One region of the Allobosea vaviloviae genome, then DNA from elsewhere that is predicted to be linked to it. Evidence: predicted binding sites of a transcription regulator. Region 1 holds the regulator's gene; each other region holds the start of a gene.
What was found. The regulator LexA, encoded in region 1, represses DNA repair genes until DNA is damaged. The targets are predictions, from matches to a motif close to TGTTCNNNNTGTGTTCNG.
Positions count from the first base shown of each region.

Region 2: BHK69_RS13485 (DUF763 domain-containing protein) is a predicted target of LexA. The motif match lies at 865-882, and genes of this name have one in related genera.
Region 3: BHK69_RS25040 (UvrD-helicase domain-containing protein) is a predicted target of LexA. The motif match lies at 1,022-1,039, and genes of this name have one in related genera.
Region 4: ssb (single-stranded DNA-binding protein) is a predicted target of LexA. The motif match lies at 881-898, and genes of this name have one in related genera.

Region 1 covers NZ_CP017147.1:4,413,228-4,415,427, forward strand. The annotation lists gene BHK69_RS20155 (molybdopterin molybdotransferase MoeA) at 1-637, shown strand, start outside; gene lexA (transcriptional repressor LexA) at 719-1,438, shown strand; gene BHK69_RS20165 (ComEC/Rec2 family competence protein) at 1,432-2,200, opposite strand, start outside.
Region 2 covers NZ_CP017147.1:2,932,340-2,934,539, forward strand. The annotation lists gene BHK69_RS13485 (DUF763 domain-containing protein) at 1-853, opposite strand, end outside; gene BHK69_RS13490 (metallophosphoesterase family protein) at 1,046-1,648, opposite strand; gene BHK69_RS13495 (LysR family transcriptional regulator) at 1,686-2,200, opposite strand, start outside.
Region 3 covers NZ_CP017147.1:5,430,244-5,432,443, reverse strand. The annotation lists gene BHK69_RS25040 (UvrD-helicase domain-containing protein) at 1-1,008, opposite strand, end outside; gene BHK69_RS25035 (acyl-CoA dehydrogenase family protein) at 1,130-2,200, shown strand, end outside.
Region 4 covers NZ_CP017147.1:4,799,751-4,801,950, forward strand. The annotation lists gene BHK69_RS21980 (ABC transporter substrate-binding protein) at 1-45, opposite strand, end outside; gene ssb (single-stranded DNA-binding protein) at 255-797, opposite strand; gene BHK69_RS21990 (FAD-binding oxidoreductase) at 998-2,200, opposite strand, start outside.

The DNA.
Region 1 (2,200 bases):
GGTCGGGCCCGACCAGATCGTCGCTTCAAACAGCTATTCCCTGGCCGCGATCGTCGAGGAGATCGGCGGAACGGCCTTCGATCTCGGCATCGCGCGCGACAATCATCCCGATCTCGCCGCCAAGATCGAACGGGCGCGAGCAGCCGGCGCTGACGTGCTGATCACGCTCGGCGGCGCCTCGGTCGGGGCGCATGACCTTGTGCAGGAAGCCTTGAAGCGCCAGGGCATGGAGCTCGGCTTCTGGAAGATCGCGATGCGGCCGGGCAAGCCGATGATGATGGGTCGGCTTGGTGCCATGGTCGCCGTCGGCCTACCCGGCAACCCTGTCTCGTCGATCGTCTGCGGGCATCTGTTCGTGGCGCCGTTGATCGAGGCGCTCCTCGGCATGCCCGATCCCGCGCGCGACCGTAGCGAACCGGCGATTCTCGGAATCGATATGCCGGCTAATGATGAGCGTGAAGATTATCTGCGCGCCGATCTTCAACACATCGAGTCGGGCTGGCTCGCCACCCCCTTCACCAAGCAGGATTCCTCGATGCTGGGCAATCTGGCGCGCGCACGGGCGCTGGTCATTCGCCCGGCCTATGCAGAGCCGGCAAAAGAAGGCGCACCCTGCCGGATCATCCGCCTCCGCTAGGTTAGCTTGCGGAACACAACACGAACGTGTATGATGTTCGTGATTTGTTTCGAATTCGCGCCGCGGGCGCTGGCGGGGACCATGCTGACACGCAAACAATTCGAATTGCTCCGCTTCATCCAGGAACGCCTGCGTGAAAGCGGCGTGCCGCCCTCCTTCGACGAAATGAAGGACGCGCTCGATCTCCGCTCGAAATCCGGCATTCATCGCCTGATCATGGCGTTGGAGGAGCGAGGCTTCATTCGCCGGCTGCCCAATCGCGCCCGCGCATTGGAGGTGATCAAGCTTCCCGATGGCGTCGGCACGCCACAAGGCGCGCGCCCGCGTTTCAGCCCCTCCATCGTGCAAGGCGGCCTCGGCCAGGGCGGCGGCCTCGGCAAGGCGCGCCCGGCGCCGAATCCCGAAGAGGAGGCGCGGGCCACGATCGCAATCCCGGTGATGGGGCGGATCGCGGCCGGCACGCCGATCTCGGCGATCCAGAGCCGGAGCCACAGTGTGGCACTGCCGGCGGACATGCTCGGCGCCGGCGAGCATTTCGCGCTTGAGGTGCGCGGCGATTCGATGGTCGAGGCCGGCATTCTCGACGGCGACACCGTCGTCATCCGCCGGCAGGACACCGCCAATACCGGCGACATCATCGTGGCGCTGATCGATGACGAGGAGGCGACGCTGAAGCGCCTGCGCAAACGTGGCTCGTCAATCGCGCTTGAAGCCGCAAACCCGGCTTATGAAACCCGTGTGCTCGGCCCTGATCGGGTCAAGATCCAGGGTCGCTTGGTCAATTTGATGCGGCGCTACTGAATCCGGTCGGGCTCGGCTGCCACATCGCCCGTATCGCTCCTCTCCGGCTGCCGCGCAGGAGGCGGCTGCGAGGGCCTTGGGCTTGTCGCCGTGCGCTTACGCATCCAAGGGCGATCGGCGTCCTGCCGTTCCGATTGGATCGTGCGCCAGCCGCCTGCAGTGCCGATGAGGGAGGTCGCGCCGTCGCGGTTCAGGGCCGTCCGGTCGACCAGCTTCGCTGCGCAGGGAGCCGACCAGGGTATCGGCGTGACGACGAGGTCGGCGCGCAGGCAATCCTCGATGACGGCGAGCCGGTCTTTCGCATAGGCGATCCGGCGGCCGTTGCGAGCGGTGACGACACAGCCTTGCGTATCGCAAGCCGCATTCTTGCGCAGGCTCGCATCCGTGGGCTGCCGCCCATCGCCATCGGCGGTGAGCCATTGTTGCAGCACAAAGCTGCTTGGCCGGCCGGCCAGAATGAAACGGTCATCGGCTCCGCGCACGACGAGGCCGGAACCGTCGCGTTCGATGACGATATCCGGCCGGTCCGGCTTGGCCGCGACCGTGACGCCCATCACCAGCGGCACAATGGCTAGCAACCGAAGCTTGGTGCTCCACAGCGTCAGCCAGAGCAGTGTCATTGCAAGGCAGACCAGCGCGGCCTCGCCGAAGGCGGGAATGATCAGCGTCGAGTGATCGATCGCCGCGACCCAGTGGGCCAGCCGCAGCACGACCTCGGAGGCGGCGCCCATCAGCCACCAGGCCGGCCAGTCGAGGCCGAAG
Region 2 (2,200 bases), 1.5 Mb from region 1:
CGGCGGGCGCGCGGTCGGCTGCCGCCGCGAGCGCCCCATGCAGGCGCCGCATGATCACGTCCTTGGGCCTGACGTCGTGATGCGCGGGCATGACCAGATGAGGCAATGCGAGCTGGGCAGGCGATTTGGCAGGAGGCGCCCGATCACGCTGCAACGCCGTGAGCTCCCGGACGACGCCGTCGGGCCCGATCTCCCGCAGCAACTCGATCTGGCCGTTGCGGGACGCGGCCGCCCTGACGTCGGTCAGGTTGATGATCCTGCCCTGATTCTGGCCGTCGATCGCGGCATGCGGCGCGTCGATGAAGCTGCCGAGCCCCTCGGACTGCCAGTGATAGCGACGGGCAAGACCACTGTCGCCGTTCATGCCTTGCTGCACGACAACCCACTGGCCCTCATCGGTGACGAAGAAGCCGTGGAGATAAAGATCGAAACCATCCTGCACCGCGGCGCTGTCGACCTTTGCAACGAGGCGGCTCGCTGTGGCCAGTGCGTGCCCGTCGAACCCGGCCCTGGAGCCGATCCGCTCAAGTTCGGCCGGGGTCTGCCGCGAATGACTGCCGCGCCCGCCGCAGACATGCAGGCCGAGCTCGCCCGAGAGCGGTGTCAGGCCGCGCTTGAGCGCGCCGATGACGCTCGTGGTGATGCCCGAGGAGTGCCAATCCATCCCCATCACCGCGCCGAACGACTGGAACCAGAATGGATTTGCGAGACGGCGCAGCAGCTCGTCGCGGCCATAATGATGGATGATCGCCTCACAGATGACGGCGCCGAGCCGGCTCATACGCTGTCCCAGCCAGGCTGGGACACGGCCGTGATGCAGGGGCAGGTCAGCGCTGCCGGATCGGCGCGTCATATCGGGCGCTCACGAACGAAACGGGAACCTTTCCTATAGCGCGATCCCGCCGACGCTGCCAGCGGCACCCATGCCGGGGAGGGCGCCGAGTTCTCGATCGGCCGGGGCGGCGAGCGCAATGAGAGCGTCTATGAGGTCGTCGAGGCGACACCGCCTCGTTGGCTGCACAAGCCCGTTAGCGTGGAGAGAGGATCACGATAAGGCGAACCAATTCGCGGTCGGACCGAGATTGTGAACCGGGCAGAGGCCGATGAGGCCCGACATCCCCCAGGAGTGATGGATGTGACCACAGAGGTGAAGCCGCGGCTTCGCGGTCTCCACGGCTTCCCGGATCGAGCGGCTTCCCTCATGGGCCCCGGTGGTCTGCACGTCGGCGACCCCGAACGGCGGCGAATGCGTCACAAGGATCGCGCCTTTCGGGCACTTCGTAAGCGCCTTGGCGGCTTCGACCTCACCCAAGCTCTGGTTCCACGGCTCATTCCTCCCCGGCGGGGTCTCGAAGCCCAGACCGAAGAACGCAATCCCCGCAATGGTCACCCCCTCGCCGTGGAGCACATGGATCGCGTCACGGCCGCGGCAGGCGTCCTGCAATTCGGCCAGGCTGTCGTGATTGCCCGCGACGAAGATCGTCGGAACGGTGATGGTGCGGAGCACATCGATCGTCTCGGAGAGCCCCACGCCCTTGGTGGCGAAATCGCCGGCGCCGACGACAATGTCGGCCTCACGCGAGGCTTGCAGGATCTCCTGCGCGATGTCCTTGTTTCGGTGAAGGTCGCTGAAGGCCAGGATCCGCATGGACCACCTCATTCTGGATTTCGGAAAAGCGGCATGTTCAAGCTTCCATCAGCCTGGCGGACAGGAATTCGATGAAGCGCTGGGTCTTGGCTGGAATAAGGCGGGTTTCGGTGACGGCGTGAATCGTGACCGACGACCCCTGCCATTCCGGCAGGATGCGCCGGAGCCGGCCGGCGGCCAAATCTTCCGCGACGATCCTCTCGGGAAGCAGGGCGATGCCCTGATGGTTGATCGCCAGGGTTCGGATCATGCCGACGCTGTTGAGCGTGAAGCGGCCGCGAACGCCGATATCGACCTGGTTCATCCCCTGCTGCAAGGTCCAGCTCGGGAACCGCGGCATGCAGATGCATTCATGCTCCGCCAAGCCTGCCGGTATCGCGGGCTCGCCTGACGCTTCGATATAGCCGGGAGACGCATAGAGGTGGCGCGAATGCCGCCCGATCAGGCGCGCGATCAGACCGGAATCGTCCAGCTTGCCCATGCGGATCGCCACATCGAACGGCTCGGTCACCAGATCGACACGGCGCGGGGTCAGGTCGAATTCGAACGTGA
Region 3 (2,200 bases), 1.0 Mb from region 1:
GGTCCGCAGCGTCTTGCCGAGCCGGCCCTCATTGCGGGCGATCAGCTTGGAGGCGGTGGCGAGGATATGCCCGGTCGAGCGGTAATTGCGCTCCAGCCGGACGACCGTGGCGCCGGGAAAGTCGTGCTCGAAGCGCAGGATGTTGTCGACCTCGGCGCCGCGCCAGCCATAGATCGACTGGTCGTCGTCGCCGACGCAGGCGATGTTGCGCCGGCCCTGGGCAAGCAGCCGCAGCCAGAGGTATTGGGCCGTGTTGGTGTCCTGATACTCGTCGACCAGGATGTAGCGGAAGCGCTCGTGATAGGTTGCGAGCACGTCGGGATTGTCGCGAAACAGCGTCAGGCAGTGCAGCAAGAGGTCGCCGAAATCGACGGCGTTCAGCGTCTTCAAGCGCTCCTGATAGGCGTGGTAGAGCGCGCCGCCCTTGCCATTGGCGAAGACCGCGGCCTCGCCGGGCGGGACATCCTTGGGCGCGAGGCCGCGATTCTTCCAGCTATCGATGAAGCCCGCCAGCATGCGGCCTGGCCAGCGCTTCTCGTCGATATCGGCGGCCGCGATCACCTGCTTCATCAGGCGGATCTGGTCGTCGGTGTCGAGGATGGTGAAGTCCGAGCGCAGCCCGAGCAGTTCGGCATGGCGGCGCAGCAGCTTGGCCGAGATCGAGTGGAAGGTGCCGAGCCACGGCATGCCTTCGGCGACCGAGCCGACGAGATGGGCGATACGCTCCTTCATCTCGCGCGCCGCCTTGTTGGTGAAGGTCACCGACAGGATCTGCGAGGGGTAGGCGCGATTGGTCGCGATGAGATGGGCGATGCGCGTGGTCAGCACGCGCGTCTTGCCGGTGCCGGCGCCGGCCAGCACGAGAACAGGGCCGTCCGTCGCCTCGACGGCGAGGCGCTGCTCCGGATTCAGGCCAGCGAGATAGCCGGCCGCAGGTGCAGCTGCGGCCCGCGCGGCGAGGCCGCCGGGGCGAGGCAAGGGGGCGGAGGTGGCGTTGTGGTCGGACAAGGTGCGCAGCGCTCGATCGTGATTCGTTCTGGCGTCAATATAGGGTGTTGTGCGGCGGATTGCTGGACAAGACGGATGGGCGTTGAATGCACCGTCGAATCCGTTGTCAGGATGCGTGCCGATGACCATGGACACTGCGCCCCGCTATTCCACCTATGAGGTCACGAACCAGGCCCCGCCCTTGGCCGACTACGACGCCTTCGCGGCCGATCCGGTGTTGCAGGTGGCGATATCGGCTTTTGCCGCGGATTGGGCCAGGGACCGCCTGCATGAGAGCGGGCGCTGCGTCGGCTCCGCCCGGGTGCAGGAACTGGCGCGGCTCGCCAACCGTTTCACGCCGGAGGCGCACACGCATGACCGCTTCGGCAATCGCATCGACCAGATCGCCTTCCATCCGGCCTGGCACGAGTTGATGGGCTTGACCATCGGCCAGGAGACGCATGCCTTGTGCTGGAACCGGCCGGGGCCGGGCGCGCAAGTCGCGCGCGCGGCGCTGCAATATCTCTGGTACGGCGCGGAAAGCGGGGTCTGCTGCCCGATCAGCATGACCTATTCGGCGATCCCGATCCTGAAGCAGGATGCGGCGCGCTGGGCGGAATGGGGCGCGCTCATCACCTCCAACGCCTATGACAGCCGGCAGGGGCCGGCCGCGACCAAGACTGGCCCGACCAAGACCGGCGCGACCGTCGGCATGGCGATGACGGAGACGCAAGGCGGCTCGGATCTGCGGCAGACGCAGACGGTCGCCAGGGACAATGGCGACGGCACGCATTCGCTGTTCGGACAGAAATGGTTCTTTTCCGTCCCCCATTCCGACGTCTTCCTGACGCTGGCGCGCACCGCTGAGGGCGTCTCCTGCTTTGTCGTGGCGGGTTGGCTGCCATCGGGCGAGCGCAACGGCATCGCGATCCTGCGGCTCAAGGAGAAATGCGGCAACCGCTCCAACGCTTCCTCGGAAATCGAATTTCGCGGCGCGATCGGGCATATGCTCGGCGAGCCGGGGCGGGGTCTGCGGACCGGGCTTGCGATGAACCACAACACGCGGCTCGACATTGCCGCCGCCTCCGCCGGGCTGATGCGGCAGGCGGTGGCGCAGGCCGCGCATCACTGCGCGCACCGGCACGCTTTCCAGCGGGCGCTGATCGACCAGCCGATCATGCAGAACGTCCTCGGCGATCTCGCCATCGAGGCC
Region 4 (2,200 bases), 390 kb from region 1:
CAGCGCCGCGGCGCCAAGCTGAATAAACCTACGCCGTGTCGGCATGATCGACCTCCTCTCGCTGAACCGGAAGTGCAGCACAAGCGAGAGCCTATCCTGCGGCAAGGATCAGGCAAGCGGCATGCCAATGCGCGGCGGCCGCACCGGGGGAGACGATCAAAAAAGGGCGGCCCGGACCTCGTCCGAACCGCCCGTTTTGAATGCTTGCCTAAGCGAAAAGCCGACTTCTCTCGCCGCCCGGAGCCTGGAACGGCCTAGAACGGAATATCGTCGTCGAGATGGGTCGAGGATGAACGGCCGCCACCGCCGCCGCCACCCGCCATGGCGGGCTGGCGCGGTGCAGCGCCGCCGCCCATCGGGCTCGACCGGCCAAAGGAGCTGCCGCCGCCCGAGCGATCCTCCATCGCGCCGCTGCCTTCGCCATATTCGTCCGAACCGCCCTGCCCCCGGCTGTCGAGGATGGTCAGTTCACCACGGAAGCGCTGCAGCACGATCTCGGTGGTGTATTTCTCGACACCCGACTGATCCTGCCATTTGCGGGTCTGGAGCTGGCCCTCGATATAGATCTTCGAGCCCTTCTTCAGATATTGCTCGGCGACCTTGGCGAGGTTCTCGTTGAAGATCACCACCGAGTGCCACTCGGTGCGCTCCTTCTTCTCGCCCGACTGCTTGTCGCGCCAGGTTTCGGAGGTCGCGATCCGCAGATTGACCACGGGTTCGCCGCTGCCGAGACGCCGTACCTCGGGATCGCGCCCGAGATTGCCGACCAGAATGACCTTGTTGACGCTACCAGCCATGAGAGGCTCCATTTCCTGCGCACATCGAAACCGGCCATCGACCGGAGCCGGACCCTACCGATCCGTGACGCCACTATCAACGATGTTCTTGCTTTGTTCAAGAGCCTTCGCCAGGGTTGTCCCCGGAATTCGTGATTCGATTTTGCCGGAGCTCGAAGCTGCCGCGATCAGCTCCGAAGTGCGGCCGACTCCGGCAGGATCTAGTCGGGCAGAAGCTTGTCGGGCAGGACCTTGCCAGGATTGAGGATGCCGAGCGGGTCGAGCGCCTGCTTGATCGCGCGCATGACGTCGACCGCCTCGCCATGCTCGCGCTCCATGAACTGCGCCTTGCCATAACCGATGCCATGCTCGCCGGTGCAGGTGCCGTCGCAGGCGATGGCGCGCTCGATCAGGCGTTCGTTCAGGCGTTTCGCTTCAGCCAGCTCGGCTGGCGAGTTCGGGTCGATCACCAGGCCGAGATGGAAATTGCCGTCGCCGACATGGCCGACCGTGCCGATATAGAAGCTCGCCGCCTCGATGTCGTCCTGCGTTGCCGCAAGGCAGGGCGCGAGCTGCGAGATCGGTACGCAGACATCGGTGCTCCAGATCCGCGCATCCGGGCGCATCGCCTGCAGCGCGTAATGGATGTTGTGCCGGGCGCGCCAGAGCCGGCGCCGCTCTTCCGCGTCGGTCGCCCAGGCGAGATGCGTCGCGCCATGCTCGCCGACGATCCCCTCCACCGTCCTGGCCTGCTGCTCGACCTCGGAGGGGCTGCCATGCAGCTCGAAGAACAGGGTCGGTGTCTCCGCGAGCTCCAGCTTCGAATGCCGGTTCACCGCCGCGATCGCCCGCGCATCGACCAGTTCCACCCGCGCCACCGGCACGGCGCATTGGATCACCGCCGTAACGGCCTCGACCGCGCCCGCCACTGTGGCGAAGGAGCAGACCAGCGCCGAGACGGCCTCGGGCAACGGGTGCAGGCGCAGCGTCACCTCGGTGATGATCCCGAGCGTTCCCTCCGAGCCGACGAACAGCCGGGTCAGATCGTAGCCGGCCGAGGATTTGCGCGCCCGCCCGCCGGTCTTGATGATGCGCCCATCGGCCATCACCACGGTAAGCGTCACCACATTCTCGCGCATCGTGCCGTAGCGCACCGCATTGGTGCCCGAGGCGCGCGTCGCCGCCATTCCGCCCAGCGTGCATTCGGCGCCCGGATCGACCGGGAAGAACAGCCCGACATCGCGCAGCGCGGCATCGAGTTGCTGGCGGGTGACGCCGGCCTCGACCGTCGCGTCGAAATCCTCCGGCCGGATCGCCAGGATCCGCGTCATGCCGGAGAGATCGAGGCTCACCCCGCCCTGCAAGGCCGCGATATGGCCCTCCAACGAGGTGCCCGCGCCGAAGGCGATCACGGGGGTCTCGTG